DNA from 4 places in the Streptomyces cyanogenus genome. Region 2 is predicted to be linked to each of the others. Evidence: riboswitches for the same ligand, from Rfam matches in the RefSeq annotation. Region 2 holds a riboswitch; each other region holds the start of a gene.
What was found. Region 2 has a riboswitch for cyclic di-AMP ahead of S1361_RS16690 (LysM peptidoglycan-binding domain-containing protein). Riboswitches for the same ligand answer to the same signal wherever they lie in the genome.

Region 1 (5,196 bases), 1.4 Mb from region 2:
CCAGCATCCACGGCACGGTCACCAGGGCCACCGCGGCCAGCGGCCACAGCACCCAGTTGGCCACGGTCCCCACCGCTCCGTCGCACGTGACGCTCATCAGCGCGCCGGACGCCGTGGAGGCGGCCCCCAGCAGGGAGGCGGACACGACGAGGCCCCAGGCCGCGACGACGGCCAGGCTGCGGTCGCGGCGGGACTGTTCGTCGCCTGGGCGGGTGGCGATCCGCCGCAGGGACCAGCCGCAGGCGGCCGTGGCGACGGCGAGGGAGCCCAGCATCGGCAGGGCGTAGTGCGAGCCCGGCCAGGGGCCTGCGGACTGGGACAGCAGGCGGGAGCCCGTCGCGTCGGCGGCCCGCGCGCAGTGCACGGTCAGGGACCGGCCCGCGCGCCCCAGGTCGTCCGGCGAGGCGACCGCGCTCGCGACCGCGAGCAGCAGGACGAGCGCGCCCGCCAGGGCGAGGAGCAGCGCGGTCATCCGGGGCGGGACGTGGTCGCGGACGCGGCGCGGGGCGAGGCCGGCCGTGCGGACGGCGCCGCGGGCCTGCGGGGTCAGGGCGTCGCCCGCCAGGACGCCGGCCACCGTGCACAGCCCGAAGGCGGGGATGGCGTACAGGACTCCGTCGCCGCCCGCCCGCAGGGTCAGCCATCGCTCGGCCAGTGCGCCGACGAGCAGACCGGTCCAGCGGGCGTACCGGTCGACCGGTGCGCGGGACGCCGGAACGGTGGCGCTCAGTTCGGTCTCACTCATGACAAACCCCTCTGACAGCACACTCTTGTACTCACCGCTTGTATCAAGCGGCGAGTACAAGATGGCGGTCACAGACGAATTGTGTCAACTGCTTGCTACAAGCGGTCCGGAGGTCCAGTCGCCACGGGACGGACCTCGGGTCACCCCGCGACGACCCGCCCGCTCACCTCGCCCAGCCCCACCCGGCGCCCGTCCGCGCCGGGGGCCCACGCCGACAGCGTCACCACGTCCCCGTCCTCCAGGAACGTCCGCTTCCCGTCGGGAAGTTCGAGGGCGTCGCGGCCGTTCCAGGTCAGCTCCAGCAGCGAGCCGCGCTGGCCTTCGGCCGGGCCGCTGACCGTGCCCGAGCCGTACAGGTCGCCCGTGCGCAGCGAGGCGCCGTTCACCGTCATGTGGGCGAGCTGCTGGGCGGCGGTCCAGTACATGGTGGAGAACGGCGGCTCGGAGACCACGTGACCGTTGATCGCGACGGAGATGCGCAGGTCGTAGCCGCCGGGCTCCGCGCCGGGCGCCGAGTCGTCCAGGTAGGGCAGCAGCGGGTGCGTGCGCTCGGGGGGCGCCACGCGCGCGTGCTCCAGCGCTTCCAGCGGGGTGATCCACGCCGACACCGAGGTCGCGAAGGACTTGCCGAGGAACGGGCCGAGCGGGACGTACTCCCAGGCCTGGATGTCCCGCGCGGACCAGTCGTTCAGCAGGCACAGCCCGAAGACGTGCTCCCGGAAGTCGCCGAGCGCGACCGGGCTGCCCAGCCGTGACGGCACGCCCACGACGAAGCCGACCTCGGCCTCGATGTCCAGCCGCACCGACGGACCGAAGACGGGCGCGGGGTCGCCCGGGCCCTTGCGCTGCCCGGACGGCCGTACGACGTCCGTGCCGGAGACCACGACCGTGCCGGAGCGGCCGTGGTACCCGATCGGCAGGTGCTTCCAGTTGGGGGTGAGGGAGTCCTCGGCGTCCGGGCGGAAGATCTGGCCGACGTTGCGGGCGTGGTTCTCCGAGGCGTAGAAGTCGACGTAGTCCGCGACCTCGAAGGGCAGGTGCAGCGTCACCTCGGACAGCGGGTGGAACAGCGGCTCCACGGCCTCGCGGTGGGCCGGGTCCGTGACCCAGGCGGTGACGGCACGCCGTACGTCGGACCAGGTGGCACGGCCGGCGGCCAGCAGCGGGTTGAGGGTGGGCCGGGCGAGCAGCGCCTGGTGGGGCGAGCCGAGCGCGGCGGCCGCGGCGCCCGCGTCGAGGACGTGGTTCCCGAGCCGGACGCCGATCCGCCGCTCCGTGCTGCCGGAGGGCGAGAACACGCCATAGGGGAGGTTGTGCGGACCGAAGGGGTCGCCCTCGGGGACGTCGAAGGGGGGCATGGGGTGCTGCCTCACTCTCATCGGGCCATGCATGGCACTGCGTTCCATGTGGTCGGGCCACACGTTACGACCCACTCGCGTGTCTTGGGCAGTGCCTCACGTGGTGATCGAAAGGTCGCTCGCTCAGCGCCTAAAGAGTCGTTGATGTCCTGACAAGACATGTTTGAGCGGTTGATTATGGCTTGGCGCCCCTTCGGGCGGCCGGAGCCGAGGTGCGTCCTGCACCTCGGCCGGAGCCGAGGTGCAGGACGGCAGTCCCGTGCTCACCGTCCCACCTGGCGAAGCACCCGGCCGCGGCCCAGGGTTGGCCCGGGTCCCGCGGCGGCAGCGCCATCGGGGCGTCTGCGCAGGCGACTTGGGGCGCACCAGTACGCAAGTGCGTGGATCGGCCCGTGAGTCGGCGGGGCGCGGTGTCCGTATTCTCTGATCATGGCACCCACCCCGGCATATGCACTCATCGCCACCGACCTGGACGGCACGCTGCTGCGCGGCGACGACACCGTCTCCGACCGGTCGCTCGCCGCGCTCGCGCGGGTGGCACGGGCCGGCGCCCGGCATCTGGTGGTGACGGGCCGCCCGGCCCCGCGGGTACGGCCGCTGCTCGCGGACCTCGGCTGCACGGGGCTCGCGGTGTGCGGGCAGGGAGCACAGGTCTACGACGCCGGCACCGACCGCCTGCTGTGGTCGGTCCGGCTGGACCGGGAGCTGGCCGAGACCGCGCTCGGCAAGATCGAGGCGGAGGTGGGGCAGGTCTACGCGGCGGTCGACCAGGACGGCGTCGACGGGCTCACGCTCATCGAGCCCGGCTACCGGATGCCTCATCCGACGCTGCCCGCGGTGCGCGTCGGCCGGCGCGACGACCTGTGGGCGAAGCCCATCAGCAAGGTGCTGCTGCGGCACGCCACCCTGTCCGACGACGAGTTGGCGGCGGTGGCGCGCGCGGCGGTGGGCTCGCTGGCGACGGTCACCATGTCCGGGCCGGGCACCGTGGAGCTCCAGCCCGGCGGGGTGACGAAGGCGACCGGACTGGCGCTGGCCGCCGAGAGGCTGGGGATCGGCGCCGACCGGGCCATCGCCTTCGGCGACATGCCCAACGACATCCCGATGTTCGACTGGGCGGCGCGTGGTGTCGCCATGGCCGACGCGCACCCCGAACTGAAGGCGGTGGCCGACGAGGTCACCTTGTCGAACGAGGACGACGGCATCGCCGTCGTCCTCGAAAGACTCTTCCCGACCGACTGACCGGGACGTCAGTGGCGCCGGCCGCGGACCCGGTCCGGAACCGGTCAGTACGCGCCGAACACGTTGTCGATCGACCCGTACCGCGCGGCCGCGTAGTTGCAGGCGGCGGTGATGTTCGCGACCGGGTCGTAGATGTTGAACGACGTTCCGGCGACGTGGTACGCGTTGAACGTCGGGTCGATCACCTGGAGCAGGCCCTTGGACGGGATGCCCTTGGCGGCGTTGGAGTCCCAGAGGTTGATGGCGTTCGGGTTGCCCGAGGACTCGCGGATGATGTTGCGGTAGATGCCGTTGTAGGTGCCCGGGATGTGCTTCTCGGCCATGATCGCGAGCGACTCGCGGATCCAGCCGTCCAGGTTGTTGGGGTATCCGGCGGTGGTGGTGGCGGCCGTCGTGGTGGTGCCGGTGGCCGCGGAGGCGCTGGTCGCGCCGATGAGCGGCAGGGCGAGGACGGCGGCGCCGGTGCCGGCGGCGACGAGGGTACGGACGAGGCGGCTGTTGCGGGTGCGGCGGGGCTGAGCGGCAGCAGACATGGGGGTGTTCCTCTCCGGCGCCTGCGGGGTGAGCTGTCGGGTTCGGGCGGGAGGTGCCCGGCCGTGCCCTGGAGGAGGCACGGCTTAACCCCGAGCCGTCCCGGTGCGGCGTGTGCCGTCCGGCCCGGCGACTTACCTGGGTCCCCCGCTCCTGCCGTACGAATGAGTTCGTCGATGGGTTACGCGGGCGGCGGCAGGATTCGGCGTCCGCCCGACGGCCCGGAACGTATGCGAGAGCACATGTCGGGAACAAGTACTGGATTCACACAACATGCGATTTGACCTTGATCGATGCTGTATGAGGTGCTTGATCCTTTGCGGTTGCCAATCCTCAACTCGCCGACAGGACAAGGGCTCCCAGGGCTTGTTGAGGGGGGAGCGGGCAGACGGGGAGCGTGAGCCAACTCACGAAATGGCAAACTATTTCAAATCAGACATGAGGGATTAGGGCGATTAAGGCGGGAAGTCGGAGTGATGGTGGAACCTGGGGTGCGGTGTCCGTCGTTGTCGTAATGGCCGGCACGGAACGGGGGTGGCGAGAAAGGTGCGGAGGGGACACGACGGAATGTCCGGATTTCCGTTAAGTCGATAAATGTCCATCATTAACATGTGATCACCTGTATGTCGGTTGTGGTCCGGTACCGCCCAGGCTGGACCGGTGGGCGCTATCGGTGATCGAACAGGGACCGGATACGCTGACTTGAGTGAGGGCAGCGACCTATCGACAAACCGTGTAATCGCCAGCAGACACCAGCAGACAGGAGACCCCTCGTGACCGTCGTCGGGCCGTTCGGGCTGAGCGTGCGGGACCAGGCTCTGGAAGCCGATGTCCAGGCCGGATTGGCGGCTGTCGAGGAAGGCTTGCTCGAAGCCACCAAGAGCGAGGTCCCGTTCATCACGGAGGCCGCGCAGCACCTCGTACGGGCCGGAGGGAAGCGTTTCCGGCCACTCCTCGTCATGCTCGCGGCCCAGTTCGGCGACCCTTACGCGCCCGGCGTCGTGCCGTCGGCCGTCGTCGTGGAGCTGACCCACCTGGCCACGCTGTACCACGACGACGTCATGGACGAGGCGGCCGTACGGCGGGGCGTGGACAGCGCCAACACGCGCTGGGGCAACTCCGTCGCGGTCCTCACCGGCGACTTCCTGTTCGCCCGCGCCTCCCAGATCCTCGCCGACCTCGGCCCCGAGGCGGTCCGGGTGCAGGCCCTGGCGTTCGAGCGGCTGGTCACCGGCCAGATCCTGGAGACCGCGGGTCCCTCGGACGGCCGCGACCCGGTCGAGCACTACCTGGACGTGCTCGGCGGCAAGACGGGCTCCC
Region 2 (5,196 bases):
CAAGCTCATCCACCGGCACCCGCACGTCTTCGGCGACGAGCAGGCCGAGACCCCCGAGGACGTCAAGCAGCACTGGCTGCGCACCAAGGCCGAGGAGAAGCAGCGCACCTCCGTCACCGAGGGCGTCCCGCTCGGCCAGCCCGGCCTGGCCCTCGCCGCCAAGCTCGCCTCCCGCACCCGCACGGCCGGCCTGGACGTCCCGCTGCCGCAGGGAGAGGGCATCGGCTACGAGCTGCTGGCGCTGGCGGTGCGCGCCGAGGCGCACGGCATCGACCCGGAGGCGGCACTGCGCGCGGCGGCACGGGCGTACCGGGACGCGATACGGGCGGCGGAGAGCGAAGGCAGGAACACCGCGGGGTGAGCGGCGCGGGGTGAGCGGCGCGGGGTGGGCGCCGTGGGGTGGGCGCCGCCCGCCCACCGCCCGGCCGCCCTGCCGGACACGCAGGGCAGCTCGGGAGCGCGCACCTCGTACCGCCGGGCCGCCGACCTGGGCCACCCCGCTGCCTCGGAGGGGCTCGGCGAGGCGCCCGCCGGGCCGGATACCGTCAAGGAGTGACCAACGAGCCCGGCCCCCCGACCGCCCCCGCCCTCTTCACCTGGGAGTTCGCCACCGATCCGTACCCCGCCTACGCCTGGCTGCGCGAGCACGCGCCGGTGCGCCGGACGCGGTTGCCGAGCGGTGTCGAGGCGTGGCTGGTCACCCGGTACGCCGATGCCCGGCAGGCGCTGGCCGAGCAGCGGCTGAGCAAGAACCCGGCGCATCACGACGAGCCCGCGCACGCCAAGGGCAAGACCGGCATCCCGGGCGAGCGCAAGGCCGAGCTGATGACGCACCTGCTGAACATCGACCCGCCGGACCACACCCGGCTCAGAAAGCTGGTCAGCAAGGCGTTCACCCCCCGCCGGGTCGCCGAGTTCGCCCCCCGGGTGCAGGAGCTGACCGACCACCTCATCGACCGGTTCGCGCAGAGCGGGTCCGCCGACCTCATCCACGAGTTCGCCTTCCCGCTGCCCATCTACGCCATCTGCGACCTGCTCGGCGTCCCGCGCGAGGACCAGGACGACTTCCGGGACTGGGCGGGCATGATGATCCGGCACGGCGGAGGCCCCCGGGGCGGGGTCGCCCGGTCGGTGAAGAAGATGCGCGGCTACCTGGCCGAGCTGATCCACAAGAAGCGGGAGGCGCTGCCCGCCGCGCCCGTGCCCGGCGAGGACCTGATCTCCGGCCTCATCCGCGCCTCCGACCACGGCGAGCACCTCACCGAGAACGAGGCCGCCGCCATGGCCTTCATCCTCCTGTTCGCCGGCTTCGAGACGACCGTGAACCTCATCGGCAACGGCACCTACGCCCTGCTCACCCACCCCGGGCAGCGCCGCCGGCTGCAGGAGTCCCTGGCCCGCGGGGAGACGGACCTGCTGGCGACCGGCGTGGAGGAACTCCTGCGCTACGACGGCCCGGTGGAGCTGGCCACCTGGCGGTTCGCCACCGAGCCGCTCACCATCGGCGGACAGGACATCGCGCCGGGCGATCCGGTGCTCGTGGTCCTCGCCGCCGCCGACCGGGACCCGGAGCGCTTCGCCGACCCGGACGTGCTGGACCTCGCCCGCCGCGACAACCAGCACCTCGGATACGGGCACGGCATCCACTACTGCCTGGGCGCGCCGCTCGCCCGCCTGGAGGGCCAGACCGCGCTCGCCACCCTGCTCACCCGCCTGCCGGACCTGCGGCTCGCCGTGGACCCGGCGGAGCTGCGCTGGCGCGGCGGGCTCATCATGCGCGGCCTGCGCACCCTGCCGGTGGAGTTCACCCCGGTCCGCGGGGGCGCCGGCGGTCAGTAGTCCAGCCCCGCGAACCACTCGCCCCGGCCGCCCGGCGTCAGGTCGAGCAGGTGCCAGACGGGGTTGAGGAGGTCGATGCCGCGCTGGTCGATGTCCTCGGCCATGCGGGGGTGGGCGGAGTAGAAGTGGCGGACCGTGCCGTCGGCGTCCCGGGTGAAGACGGAGACGGTGGAGTCCTGGGTGCCGTCCTCGTCCTCGCTGCCCAGGTCGTACTTGAAGGTGCTGTCCCCACAGCTGAGCAGACGCAGCCGGGACCAGCCGCGGTTGAGGGCGTGCTGCCGCAGCGTGGGCGGGTCGGCGGCTGCCACGACGGCGAGGTCGGCGTTCCGGGCCAGGTGGTGGGCGATGCCGTTGTAGCCGTCGATCCACAGGGTGCACATCGGGCACGGGCTGGTCTGCCGCTTGCCGTACATGAAGTGGTAGACGATCAGTGGCCGGCCGGGGCCGGTGAACAGTTCGCTCAGGGTGACCTCGCGCACGGGGGCGTCGCCCGCGTCGAGGTCGGCGGGGCCTTCGAGGAAGACGTAGTCGTCGACCTCGGGGCCCTGGGGAAGCGCCCTCCGCTGGGCCGCGACCTTCTCGCGGTGGCGCATGAGTTCGATCTCGGCGTGGCGGAGTTCCTCGCGGGCGGCGAGGTAGTCCGCGGACTCGCCGGGCAGTCGGGTGTGCCGGAACATCGTGGTCCTCCTGGCTGGGAAGCCCCCCGGACATGTCGGTTCCATGATTCCGCCGGCGGTCCTCGGCAGCCGCCCGGCGGCGCCGTGTCCGACGGGTGACGGCGTGAGTGGCGGGAAGGGTGACGGCTTCTCAGCCGGAAGGTGACAAGATCTCAACTCTGTGATCTTCACGTGATCTGCGCGGCATGAACTTGTGACAAGTGATCGTCTGCCGATACGTTCACCCATCAGCGCGGCGAGCGGCTTCAGCCGCCGCGCCGGTTCTGCTGTCGCTCGAAAGGCTTCTGCATGCTCTCCGGGAACGGTCGACACCGTCGCCCCCGCCAGGCACCCGCCCTCCTCGTCGCGGCCGGAGTGACCGGCTCCGCCATCGCCATCCCGCTCCTCGGCGCGGCGAGCGCCAACGCGGCCGACGGCACCACGTGGGACAAGGTGGCCGAGTGCGAGAGCGGCGGCACCTGGAGCGCGGACACCGGCAACGGGTACTACGGCGGCCTGCAGATCTCGCAGGAGGACTGGAACGCATACGGCGGCGGCCAGTACGCGGCCGGCCCCGACCAGGCCAGCCGCAACCAGCAGATCGCCGTCGCCGAGAAGATCCTCGCCGACAAGGGCACCGCCCCGTGGGCCACCTGCGCCCTGCTGTCCGGACTGACCTCCGGCTCCGGCTCCGTGGACGTCGACACGGGCGTCGGCGGCTCCGGTGACACCAGCGGTTCGGGTGACTCGTCCGGACCGGCCGAGAAGTCCGACACCTCCGGCAACCCCGGTTCCTCCGGCACCTCCGAAGGTACGGGATCGTCCGGTCTGCCGGGTTCGTCACCTTCCACGGGTGCGGGCTCCGACGCCAACTCCGGCTCCGGCACCGGTTCCTCCTCGGACGAGACCGCCGCACCGAGCGGAAAGCCGGGCGAGGACACCGGTGCGGACGCAGGTGCGGACACCGGTTCCGCGGGGACCAAAAACCCCAAGTCGGACAAGTCCGCCTCGCCTGGTTCCGGAGGTTCGCGGGAGTCCGCCCCCGCGGCGAGCCCGAGCGCCGGCGCCGAGGACAACCCCCAGCGGGCCGCCGGTTCCTGGAGCCTGGTCGACACCGGAGCCCTCAGTGGTGGGCGCCACCGCGGGGCGAGCGCGGACGAAAACGTGACAAACGGTCAGGACGTCACCTCTTCCGGGCGGCACGCGGCGCGCGAAACGGACACGTACACCGTCCGCGAGGGCGACTCCCTCGCCTCCATCGCCGACTCCCTTGAGGTCGACGGCGGGTGGCGCGCGCTCTACGCCGGCAACAAGAAGGCCATCGGGGCCGACCCGAACCACATCAGTGCCGGTCAGACCCTGGAAGTCGAGGGCGAAACGGGCACGAACTAGCCGGAGTTGACGCCCCACTTAACGCCCTAATGTCCGGTTTGGCGAAAGTGTGGGATGAGTCTCAGAAGCCCTGATCGTCTTTGAAATTCCGCGGATCGCGTGTCTACGGTCGAGGCCGCTCGTCACCACGAGCCCCGGCAGTCGCAACGCCGAATCCTGCCAGCGGTTGCCCGGGAACAGTCGTCGCGTCAAGCGCCGTAGGCAGGAGCGGGGGACCCAAGGTAGGTGCCGGGTCCGGCAGTTGATGCCGGAACCGGCTGGGGGTGAAGCCGCGCATCCCGCGACAGCGGGAGTGCGGCCGGGCAACTCAACCGGCCCGAACCCGACAGCTCACCTCGCAGGCGTCGGTGAGGGGATCGATCCATGCTGTTTACCGGCAAGGGCAAGCACCGCCGTCCGTCCAAGGCCGTCCGCGCCATCGCGCTCGCCGGTGTCACCGGCGCCGCCGTCGCCGCCCCGCTGATGGCGGCCGGCAACGCCTCCGCCGCCACCTCCGCCGAGTGGGACAAGGTCGCCCAGTGCGAGTCCGGCGGCAACTGGTCCATCAACACCGGCAACGGCTACTACGGCGGTCTGCAGTTCTCCGCCTCCACCTGGGCCGCGTACGGCGGCACCGCCTACGCCCCGCAGGCCAACCAGGCCAGCAAGGCGCAGCAGATCGCGGTCGCCGAGAAGGTCCTCGCCGCGCAGGGCAAGGGCGCCTGGCCGGTCTGCGGCACGGGCCTGTCCAGCACCCCGTACGGCGGCTCCGCCCCGAGCACCTCCTCGAACTCGGGCAGCGGCACCACCACCCGCTCCACCGAGCAGCAGGCCGCCACCCGCTCCGCCGAGCGTCCGGCCGCGACCGCGGACAAGAGCCAGGGCAAGACCGTCACCACCCCGACCGGCAAGAAGGTCAAGAAGGGCGACGGCGAGTACAAGGTCGTCACCGGTGACACGCTCAGCTCCATCGCCCAGAAGCACCACGTGCAGGGCGGCTGGAAGAAGCTGTTCGAGCTGAACAAGGACATCGTCGAGGACGCCAACCTGATCTACCCGGGTCAGCAGCTCCACCTGAAGTGACATCCGGCCCCCGGCCGGATCACCGGGCCCGCACGGCCCCCTGAGCCACACTGAAGACCCCGTGCGGGCCACCCCCCGTCCCCACGGGCTCCCCGCCCCGGTGCGTGTTCCCCCGTACGCACCGGGGCGGGGCTTTTTCATGTCGTCCGTCTCCCGCCGGCCGTTGCGCCGAACCGTTGTCGCGGCCCCCTTTGTTTCAGTGAGGAACAAAAGGTAGCGTCGCCTTGTCCACGGGACGGTCGGTCGG
Region 3 (5,196 bases), 500 kb from region 2:
TCGCCCCGCTGTTTGTCGGCGACCCCGCGGCCCCGCGCCTGTTCGGACCGGGCGCCTACCAGGCCGGACGCCTGCGCCTGCTCGACACGAGCCGGATCGAGGACGTCGTCCTCATGCGGTACGCGCCCACGGCCCCCGGCACCGGCCCGCTGCCCACCGCCGCGGACCGCCACTGGCTGCGCACCGCCTGCGAGCTGGCCGCGCAGTGCCCGCCGTCGGAGACGGCGTTCAGCGTCGGTGCGGTGGTGGTGGCCGGGGACGGCACGGAGCTGGCGCGCGGGTACTCGCGCGAGGGGGCCGATCCGGTGGTGCACGCGGAGGAGGCGGCGCTCGCGAAGATCGCTCCGAATGACTCACGGCTGGCCGGTGCGACGGTGTACAGCAGCCTGGAGCCCTGCGCTCGGCGTGCGTCCCGGCCGGCGCCCTGTGCGGAGCTGATCCTGCGGGCCGGGGTGCGAAGGGTCGTCACCGCGTGGCGTGAGCCCGACACGTTCGTCCAGGCGGCCGACGGGACGGGGGTTCTCGTCGCGGGGGGTGCGCGGGTCGTCGTGCTGCCCGAGCTGGAGGATCTCGCCAAGGCGCCGAACGTCCACCTGCTGTGAGCGTCCCGTCCGCTCCGTCGGCTGCTTCGTACGCGGCCGTGGGTGCGGTGGGGCCGGTCGTGCGGTTCCCCGCGCCCCTTCCGGGGGCGCTCCGGCCGGCCGGAAACACCCAGGGCCCGGAATCCAGTGGATTCCGGGCCCTGAGTCTTCAGTAGCGGGGACAGGATTTGAACCTGCGACCTCTGGGTTATGAGCCCAGCGAGCTACCGAGCTGCTCCACCCCGCGTCGTTGTGACTCCAGTGTACGTCATGCGCGGGACCACTCGCACACCCCTTTCGGCCCACAGCGGTCGCCCGGTGTCCCGGGGCCCGGAAACCTGGAAGCACGTCGGACATGTGGGAGACACGCGGTGCGCCCTGGAAAGGTGGAGGAGAGCCCGTACGCCAGGGCGGGCGATCGGCCTCCCGGCGATCCCGTGCCCGACCCGGGCGTCGGCGCCGAACCCGCGCCGGTGCGCGCCCGCCGCCGCCCGGGGCCGCGCGGCCTGGCCCGCGCCCTGCCCGCGCTCCTCGTCGTCTGCGGCGTCCTGTACGGCCTGCTGACCCCCCAGGACTTCACTCCGGTCCCGTTCTTCACCGCCGCCCCGCTGGTCGCCGCCCCCCTGTCCGCGCTGCGCACCACCGTGCTCGCCGGCCTCGCGTCCCTCGCCGCCGCCTACGCCGTGCACGACGACGCCGGTGCCCACCCGACCGTGAGCACCGTCACCGACGTGGTCACCGTGGCCACGGTCGCCCTGCTGGCCGCCGCGATCAACCGGGTGGTCCGGCGCGGCGACCGGCAGCTCGCCTCCGCCCGGGAGGTCGCCGAGGCCGCCCAGCGGGCCGTCCTGCCGGAGCCGGACGCCCGGATCGGCGGCTTCGAGATCGCCGCCCGTTACGAGGCCGCCCGGCGGGACGCGTTCATCGGCGGCGACCTGTACGCGGTGCAGGACACTCCGCACGGCGTCCGGCTGGTCGTCGGGGACGTGCGCGGCAAGGGGATGGGGGCGGTGGCCGCCGTCGCCGTGGTGATCGGCGCGTTCCGCGAGGCGGCCGAGCAGGAGGCGACCCTGGAGCAAGTGGCCGAGCGGCTGGAGCGGGCGCTGGCCCGCGAGGGCACCCGGCGCGACGGGATCGACGCCCTGGAGGGGTTCACCACCGCGGTCCTCGCCGAACTCCCGCACGGCGAGGGCCTCGTACGGATCGTCAACCGCGGCCACCCACCGCCGCTGCTGCTGCACGCCGACGGCACCCTGCGCACCCTCGCCCCCGCCGAGCCCGCGCTGCCGCTCGGCATGGGCGACCTGGGCCGGTGGCCGGACCGGGCCACCGAGGCCGGCTTCCCGAGCGGAGCCACCCTGCTCCTCCACACCGACGGCCTGTCCGAGGCCCGGGACGCCCACGGCCGGTTCTACGATCCCGAGCGGCGGCTCGCCGGGCGCACCTTCCCCGGTCCCACCGCGCTGCTCGACCGGCTCGCCGCGGAGGTGCGCCGGCACTGCGGCGGCGGCATGACCGACGACATGGCGCTGCTCGCCGTACGACGGCCCTGAGGGCCGTCACCGACGGTGAGCGGACGAGCGCCCTCCGCATAACATCTGAGTCACCATCAAAACCGGAAGTGACTGCTGAACTCTCCCGTACTCCGGTCAACTCGCCCGTTTTGGCGGAGTAGTGGCCGATAGCTCCATCGGCAAAAAGGTTAATGATCAAGCCGGACGGCTTGGAAAGTGACTGGCAGGTCTATTAACGTTCGATAACGCAGCGCGGTCGTCCCAGCCGTCACAAGAGGCGGCTCCGTGCGCACGCGCCGAATCCCGCAAGGGAACCGGGGAACCACCACCTTGGGGTGAATCACGCGGACGCCGTCGTGAACTCATGGAGTCCACGACCGGTATACGCGCGTAGGAGACCTTCCTGCTCCGAACCCGTCAGCTAACCCGGTAGGCGGAGGAAGGAAAGGAGTACGCCCGCGTGGCGTCCAACCGGCCTGCCCCAGAAGCCCCGTTCATACCGGCTCAGCGCGAGACCTTCGGCTACGGTTCCTACCGCGCCGAGGAGGGCCCCTGGGAGGAGTGGAACCCGACCGAGGACTCCGTCGCCCCGGTCCGTGGCCGGCACCGCGTCGCCAAGCAGCGGGGCGGCTTCGCGCGCAGCTCCACCGTCCTCGGCGTCGGCGTCATGGCCGCGGTCGGCGCGGGCGGCATGGCGAGCGCCAACACCGGCAAGCCGCCGGTCTCCGTCTCCCTGCCGGACCTGCCCTCCGTCGGCTCCCTCTTCGACGACGGCTCCGACGACGCCCCGGCCGCCGAGGCCACCACCACGCTCAGCAGCGTCGGCGTGGCCACCGTCGACGGCGAGCACGGCTCCGACGCGGGCGAGGCCCTGCGTAACCGGATCATGGCCCAGGCCGAGCAGCAGCAGGGCCAGGCCGAGAGCAAGGCCACCGCCGTCGCGCTCGCCGCCGCCGAGAAGCAGGCCGCCGACACCGCCGCCCGGGCCGAGAAGGAAGCCGCCGCCAAGGCCGCCGCGGCCAAGGAGAAGGCGGAGGCCGCCGCCGAGAAGAAGGCGGAGGAGGAGCGGCTGGCCCGGCTGGCCAAGCAGTACACGCTGCCGACCTCCTCGTACACGATCACCTCGACCTTCGGTCAGGCCGGTTCGATGTGGTCCTCCGGCTACCACACCGGTCTCGACTTCGCCGCCCCCACCGGCACCCTGATCAAGGCCGTCCACAGCGGCACGATCACGGAGGCGGGCTGGGCCGGCGCCTACGGCTACCGCACGATCCTCACCCTGGACGACGGCACCGAGCTGTGGTTCTGCCACCAGTCCTCGATCAACGTCAAGGCCGGCCAGAAGGTCTCCACCGGTGAGGTCATCGGCCGCGTCGGCGCCACCGGCAACGTCACCGGCCCGCACCTGCACCTGGAGGTCCACCCCGGCGGCCAGCCCACCGGGATCGACCCCATGGCGTGGCTGCGCGGCAAGGGCCTCACCCCCTGACGCCTGCGCTCCGCGCGGGACGCCGTGCAGGAATTCGACACCGGTGGCGGGATGCGATCTTCCGCCGCCGGTGTTGACCTGTCGTATGACGTCACTTCGCACACTGGGCTCTTCCGATCTCGAGGTCTTCCCGCTCTGCCTGGGCGGCAACGTCTTCGGCTGGACCGCGGACGAACAGGCCTCCTTCGCCGTCCTCGACGCCTACACGGCGGCCGGCGGCAACTTCATCGACACCGCCGACGCCTACTCCGCCTGGGTCGAGGGCAACCAGGGCGGCGAGTCCGAGACGATCATCGGCAAGTGGGTCAAGGCCCGCGGCAACCGCTCCGACGTCGTCATCGCCACCAAGGTCAGCCAGCACCCCGAGTACCAGGGGCTGTCCGCCGCCAACATCAGGGCCGCGGCCGACGCCTCCCTGCGTCGCCTGGACACCGACCACATCGACCTCTACTACACCCACTACGACAAGCCCGAGGTGCCGGTCGAGGAGATCATCGGCGCGCTCGACGAGCTGGTGAAGGCCGGCAAGGTCCGGCACATCGCCGCCTCCAACATCACCCCCGAACGCCTCCGGGCCTCCCTGGAGTTCTCCGACCGCGAGGGCCTCGCCCGCTACGTCGCCCTCCAGCCGCACTACAACCTGGTCTCCCGGGACACCTACGAGGGCCCGCTGCAGGACCTGGCCGCCCGTGAGGGCCTGGCCGCCGTCCCGTACTTCTCCCTCGCCTCGGGCTTCCTCACCGGCAAGTACCGGCCCGGTACGACCGTCGACAGCGCCCGCGCCGGCGGGGCGCAGAAGTACGCCGGCTCGGAGCGCGGCCAGCGGGTCCTGGCCGCCCTGGACGAGATCGCCGCCGCCCACGAGGCCCCGGTCGCCACCGTCGCCCTGGCCTGGCTCGCCGCCCAGCCGACGATCACGGCCCCGATCGCCTCGGCGCGGACGGTGGAACAGCTGCCGGCGCTGCTGGGGGTGGCGGAACTGACGCTGACGGATGCCGAGGTGACCCGGCTGACCCAGGTCTCCGCCTAGCCTTCCCCCACCGCGGCGGCCCGGCCCGGCGGTGCCGAACCCTCGTCGGCCGGCCGCGCCTACGTCCGGTACGGGTTGTACGCGGCGTACGGCACCGCCGGGTACCCGTACGGCGCCGCGCCCCAGTGCGCCGGCGCCGGTACGGAGGCCCGGCTCGCGTACTCCAGGGCCGGCCGGGCCACGTGCCTGCGCTTCCACAGCTCGTCCAGCAGCTCCCGCTCCCGTACGACGAAGTCGGCCCCGGTCTTCCCCGCCCGCCCCCGGTGCCGCAGGAAGGCCAGCGCGGTGGCGTCCGCCTCGTACCGGGCGACCTCCCGCGCCGCCGGGCGCCCCTGGTGGTGCCGGGCGTAGTCCCGGGCCATCCGGCGTGCCCGCATCGACCCGAGCGCGAACGGCTCGGCCGGACCCAGCCACCCGGCGAGCACATACGCCGGCAGCTCCGCCCGCACGGTGCGCAGCTCCCGCTGCCGGGTCCAGATCGCCAGCCAGGTCAGCAGCGCGAACGCGGGCACCATGAAGGCGCCGTAGACGGCGAAGAAGCCGTACTCGCCGAAGGTGGAGGAGCCGTTCCAGAAGGCGTGC
Region 4 (5,196 bases), 2.7 Mb from region 2:
CGACGCGGCCGACCTGGCCCTGACCATCCTCGGCGGCGGCGAGTCCTCCCGCCTGTACAACCGGCTGGTGCGCCGGGACCGTACGGCCGTCGCGGCCGGCTTCGGCCTGCTGCGCCTGGCCGGCGCGCCCTCCATGGGCTGGCTGGACGTGAAGACCTCCGGTGACGTCGAGGTGCCGGTCATCGAGGCCGCCATCGACGAGGAGCTGGCCCGGTTCGCCGCGGAGGGCCCCACCCCCGAGGAGATGGAGCGCGCCCAGGCGCAGCTGGAGCGCGAGTGGCTGGACCGGCTCGGCACGGTCGCCGGCCGCGCCGACGAACTGTGCCGGTACGCCGTCCTCTTCGGCGACCCGCAGCTCGCCCTGACGGCCGTCAAGCGCGTCCTGGAGGTCACCCCGGAGGAGGTCCAGGAGGTGGCGGCGGCCCGCCTGCGGCCCGACAACCGCGCGGTCCTCGTCTACGAGCCGAAGTCACCGGAGGCCGCCCCGGACGCCGGGATCCCCGACGACCCCGAGCAGGAAGCGACCGTAGAGGCGGGCCGCGACGAGACCGAGAACGAGGAGACGGCCAAGTGACCGAGCTCGCCACCATGGAGTTCCACCCCCAGCCGCAGCCCGGCGAGGCCAGGCCCTGGGCGTTCCCGGCCCCTGAGCGCACCGCGCTCGACAACGGCCTGACCGTGCTGCGCTGCCACCGCCCCGGCCAGCAGGTCGTCGCCGTGGAGGTGCTGCTGGACGCGCCGCTGGACGCGGAGCCGGCCGGCCTGGACGGCGTCGCCACGATCATGGCGCGGGCCTTCTCGGAGGGCACCGACAAGCACTCCGCCGAGGAGTTCGCCGCCGAGCTGGAGCGCGCGGGCGCCACCCTGGACGCGCACGCCGACCACCCCGGCGTCCGGCTCAGCCTGGAGGTCCCGGCCTCCCGCCTGGCCAAGGGCCTCGGGCTGCTCTCCGACGCCCTGCGCGCGCCGGCCTTCGCCGAGAGCGAGGTCGAGCGGCTGGTCCGCAACCGCCTGGACGAGATCCCGCACGAGCTGGCCAACCCCTCCCGCCGGGCCGCCAAGGAGCTCTCCAAGGAGCTGTTCCCGGCGACCTCGCGCATGTCCCGGCCGCGCCAGGGCACCGAGGAGACGGTCGAGAAGATCGACGCGGCGGCCGTACGCGCCTTCTACGACCGCCATGTGCGGCCCACCACGGCCACCGTGGTCGTCGTCGGCGACCTGACCGGCACCGACCTGGACGGGCTGCTCGGCGACACCCTGGGCGTCTGGACCGGTACCCCGGGTGAGCCCCGGCCGGTGCCGCCGGTGACCGCCGACGACACCGGGCGCGTGGTCATCGTGGACCGGCCCGGCGCCGTCCAGACGCAGTTGCTCATCGGCCGGATCGGCCCCGACCGGCACGACCGGGTGTGGCCGGCCCAGGTGCTCGGCACGTACTGCCTCGGCGGCACCCTCACCTCCCGCCTGGACCGCGTCCTGCGCGAGGAGAAGGGCTACACCTACGGCGTGCGCTCCTTCGGGCAGGTCCTGCGGTCCGCGCCGGACGGCACGGGCGCGGCGATGCTCGCCATCAGCGGCTCCGTGGACACGCCGAACACCGGCCCCGCCCTGGACGACCTGTGGAAGGTGCTGCGGACCGTCGCGGCGGAGGGCCTGACCGACGCCGAGCGGGACGTCGCCGTGCAGAACCTGGTCGGCGTGGCGCCGCTGAAGTACGAGACGGCGGCGGCCGTCGCGAGCACGCTGGCCGACCAGGTCGAGCAGCACCTGCCCGACGACTTCCAGGCGACGCTGTACCGGCAGCTGGCCGCCACGGGAACGGTGGAGGCCACCGCGGCCGTCGTGAACGCCTTCCCGGTGGACCGTCTGGTGACCGTCCTCGTCGGTGACGCGGCCAGCATCAAGGCGCCGGTGGAGGCGCTCGGCATCGGTGAAGTGACCGTGGTGGCGGCCGAGTAACGGCACGCGCGCGTGGGGCCCTGACGACCCGTAGGCCGCCAGGGCCCCTGCTGTTCCACTCGCTCCCTCAGATGCCCGTTTTGGGGCGGAGGTTGCCTGTCTGCCCTGTGGGATGCGCTACAAAAACCCGGCTGCGTTTGAGGATTGAAAGCACGCCGCCGTAGCGTCGTCCGGGCTGTTCGTCAGGCAGTGCGCCGCACCCGCGGCACCGGACAGTCATCGCCGAGTCCCCGTACGGCGCGAGCCAGGGGAGCCGGGGACCCATCGTCCCTGGGGTGAATCGGGCGCCCGCGCGGCTGCGGGGGGGGGGCCCGTAGGAGACCTTCCTGCTCCGAACCCGTCAGCTAACCCGGTAGGCGAGAAGGAAGGAAAGGACCAGCCACTTCATGGCGTTCATCTGCGCCACCGGGAAGCACCGCAAGCCCGGTCGGGTCAAGCGGACCACGGCTCAGGCGGCCGGCGTCGCGGCCCTCACCACCACCGGCGTGATCGGCACCCTCGCCGCCTCCCCGGCGCTCGCTGCCGAGCACTCCCCGGAGCAGACCGGCCTCGTCCCCGTCCTCACCGTCACCGAGGACGTCCCCGAGCAGATCGACGCCCAGGCCACCGCCCAGCAGCAGGCCGCCGAGCGGAAGGCGGCCGAGGAGGCCGCCGCGAAGGCCGCCGCCAAGCGGGCCGCGGAGGTGCGCGCGGCCAAGGCCCGTGCCGCCCGCGAGGCGGAGCGCAAGCTGCTGAACACCTTCGTCGCCCCCATCGCGCACTCCTACGTCTCCACGGGCTACCAGGCCAGCAGCTCCCTGTGGTCCTCCGGCTCGCACACCGGCATCGACTTCCACGCGGCCGCCGGCACGGCCGTCCACGCGGTGGGCTCCGGCACGGTCGTCTCCACCGGCTGGGGCGGCGCGTACGGCAACCAGATCGTGATCCGGATGGCAGACGGCATGTACACGCAGTACGGGCACCTGTCGTCCATCGGCGTCACGGTGGGTCAGAAGGTCGTCCCGGGCCAGCAGATCGGCCTGTCCGGCGCCACCGGCAACGTCACCGGCCCGCACCTGCACTTCGAGGCGCGGACCAGCCCCGAGTACGGCTCGGACGTCGACCCGGTCGCCTACCTCCGCAAGCACGGCGTGAACCTCTGACGCACCGCGCACGACCCTTCGAGGCCCCGGCTCACCGAGCCGGGGCTTTCGCCGTTTTTCGCAGTGTCCGCCGGATCCGCTGACCAAAAAATATCCATGGATTAGAGCCCGCCGTCGGAAATTCCGGCTCATTGCAATAGAGTCACGGAACACACGTCCATCGTCGACGTTTCACGGGGATTAAGGCGGAGGTCGGTCATGCGTATTCCGGCGCACTCGGTGTGTACCGCTGTCCGGGACGACATCGTCGCGGGCGTCTACGAGCGCGGCAGCCGCCTCACCGAGGAAGTCCTGGCCCGCCGGTACGGCGTCTCGCGCGTCCCCGTGCGCGAAGCCCTGCGCACCCTGGAGGCCGAGGGCTTCGTGGTGACGCGCCGGCACGCGGGCGCGTGTGTGGCCGAGCCGACCGAGCAGGAGGCCGCCGACCTGCTGGAGATGCGGATGCTGCTGGAGCCGCTGGGTGCCGCCCGGGCCGCCCAGCGGCGCACCGAGGCCCATCTGAAGGTGCTGCGCGGCCTGGTCCGGCTGGGCCAGGAACGGGCCAGGAGGGGCGGCAGCGAGGATCTGCGCTCGCTGGGCGGCTGGTTCCACGAGACGCTCGCCCAGGCCTCCGGCAGCCCCTCGCTCACCTCGATGCTCACCCAGCTGCGACACAAGATCGCCTGGATGTACACGGTCGAGGCACCGGCCAGCCCCACGGAGTCCTGGACCGAGCACGGCGCCATCGTGGACGCGGTGGCGCGGGGCGACGCCGAGCGCGCGCGGGCGCTCACCACTTTGCACGCCGAGCGTGCGACGGGCGCGCACCGGCTGCGTTTTTCCGGTGCCGCGGAGCGTGTGAGGACTTCGCAACAAGCCGTAAACATGTCGGGTCAGCGACATTAACACGGGCGCCGTATACAAAGAGGAGCTATTTCCGGGTGGGGTGTTTTCTGCTGCCCGAATTCATGGTGCCGTAATTCATGCGGGCCTTTTCCGGCGCCTGACGAATCGACGGCACGGAGGCGAGTGCGCGCATATGGCGAAGCCGCGCCGCCCCGAAAGGCGAACGCGGCTCCGGCGCTCTGTGCGGTACTCGCTCAGACGGTCTCGGGCAGCTCCTCCAGGCCCTCGGAGACCAGCTTGGCCAGCCGGTCGAGTGCGGCGTCCGCACCCTCGGCGTCGGAGGCGAGGACGATCTCCTCGCCACCCTGGGCGCCCAGACCCAGGACGGCGAGCATGGAGGCCGCGTTGACGGGGTTGCCCCCGGCCTTGGCGATCGTCACCGGGACGCCTGCGGCCGTGGCGGCTCGGACGAAGATGGAGGCGGGGCGGGCGTGGAGGCCCTCGGCCCAGCCGACGTTGACGCGGCGCTCAGCCATGTGTTGCTGCCCTTCGGTGTTCAGGGTTGTCTAGACCAGTTTCCCATATCGCGAAGCGGGTCCGGAGCGGACCTGCGTCCCTCTCCGGTGTGGCACCGGACCGCGGCCGCGGTCCGGCTTCCCGTCCTCCACAGACTGCCTCGCGCCGTTGTCGTACGCGAGCCGTACTCTGGGGCCCATGCAGACCTCGGCGGACCGGCAGGACCGGCACCAGTACCCCGCCCACTGGGAGGCGGACGTGGTGCTGCGCGACGGTGGCACCGCGCGCATCCGGCCCATCACCGTTGATGACGCCGACCGCCTGGTCAGTTTCTACGAGCAGGTCTCGGACGAGTCGAAGTACTACCGCTTCTTCGCGCCGTACCCACGGCTCTCCGCCAAGGACGTCCACCGCTTCACGCACCACGACTTTGTGGACCGGGTGGGACTCGCGGCCACCGTCGGCGGCGAGTTCATCGCCACCGTACGCTATGACCGCATCGGCACCGACGGCATGCCCGCCTCCGCGCCCGCCGACGAGGCCGAGGTCGCCTTCCTGGTGCAGGACGCCCACCAGGGCCGCGGGGTCGCCTCCGCCCTGCTGGAGCACATCGCGGCCGTCGCGCGCGAGCGGGGCATCCGCCGCTTCGCCGCCGAGGTGCTGCCCGCCAACACCAAGATGATCAAGGTGTTCACGGACGCCGGCTACACCCAGAAACGCAGCTTCGAGGACGGCGTCGTCCGCCTGGAGTTCG

Region 1: another riboswitch for cyclic di-AMP. It lies ahead of S1361_RS23090 (transglycosylase SLT domain-containing protein); the one in region 2 lies ahead of S1361_RS16690 (LysM peptidoglycan-binding domain-containing protein).
Region 3: another riboswitch for cyclic di-AMP. It lies ahead of S1361_RS19065 (M23 family metallopeptidase); the one in region 2 lies ahead of S1361_RS16690 (LysM peptidoglycan-binding domain-containing protein).
Region 4: another riboswitch for cyclic di-AMP. It lies ahead of S1361_RS29010 (M23 family metallopeptidase); the one in region 2 lies ahead of S1361_RS16690 (LysM peptidoglycan-binding domain-containing protein).

Annotation. Positions count from the first base shown of each region.
Region 1 is NZ_CP071839.1:5,117,137-5,122,332, forward strand. Features, by position in the region: gene S1361_RS23075 (hypothetical protein) at 1-745, opposite strand, end outside; gene fahA (fumarylacetoacetase) at 886-2,103, opposite strand; gene S1361_RS23085 (HAD family hydrolase) at 2,533-3,345, shown strand; gene S1361_RS23090 (transglycosylase SLT domain-containing protein) at 3,390-3,878, opposite strand; cyclic di-AMP (ydaO/yuaA leader) riboswitch at 3,884-4,062, opposite strand; gene S1361_RS23095 (polyprenyl synthetase family protein) at 4,650-5,196, shown strand, end outside.
Region 2 is NZ_CP071839.1:3,742,685-3,747,880, reverse strand. Features, by position in the region: gene S1361_RS16715 (nucleoside triphosphate pyrophosphohydrolase) at 1-361, shown strand, start outside; gene S1361_RS16710 (hypothetical protein) at 395-556, shown strand; gene S1361_RS16705 (cytochrome P450 family protein) at 553-1,839, shown strand; gene S1361_RS16700 (DUF899 family protein) at 1,833-2,516, opposite strand; gene S1361_RS16695 (LysM peptidoglycan-binding domain-containing protein) at 2,805-3,887, shown strand; cyclic di-AMP (ydaO/yuaA leader) riboswitch at 4,071-4,246, shown strand; gene S1361_RS16690 (LysM peptidoglycan-binding domain-containing protein) at 4,251-4,949, shown strand.
Region 3 is NZ_CP071839.1:4,242,548-4,247,743, reverse strand. Features, by position in the region: gene S1361_RS19080 (dihydrofolate reductase family protein) at 1-602, shown strand, start outside; tRNA gene S1361_RS19075 (tRNA-Met) at 755-828, opposite strand; gene S1361_RS19070 (PP2C family protein-serine/threonine phosphatase) at 953-2,134, shown strand; cyclic di-AMP (ydaO/yuaA leader) riboswitch at 2,380-2,546, shown strand; gene S1361_RS19065 (M23 family metallopeptidase) at 2,556-3,584, shown strand; gene S1361_RS19060 (aldo/keto reductase) at 3,670-4,614, shown strand; gene S1361_RS19055 (PrsW family intramembrane metalloprotease) at 4,674-5,196, opposite strand, start outside.
Region 4 is NZ_CP071839.1:6,433,920-6,439,115, forward strand. Features, by position in the region: gene S1361_RS29000 (M16 family metallopeptidase) at 1-574, shown strand, start outside; gene S1361_RS29005 (M16 family metallopeptidase) at 571-1,959, shown strand; cyclic di-AMP (ydaO/yuaA leader) riboswitch at 2,170-2,332, shown strand; gene S1361_RS29010 (M23 family metallopeptidase) at 2,346-3,101, shown strand; gene S1361_RS29015 (GntR family transcriptional regulator) at 3,300-3,986, shown strand; gene S1361_RS29020 (HPr family phosphocarrier protein) at 4,181-4,462, opposite strand; gene S1361_RS29025 (bifunctional acetate--CoA ligase family protein/GNAT family N-acetyltransferase) at 4,641-5,196, shown strand, end outside.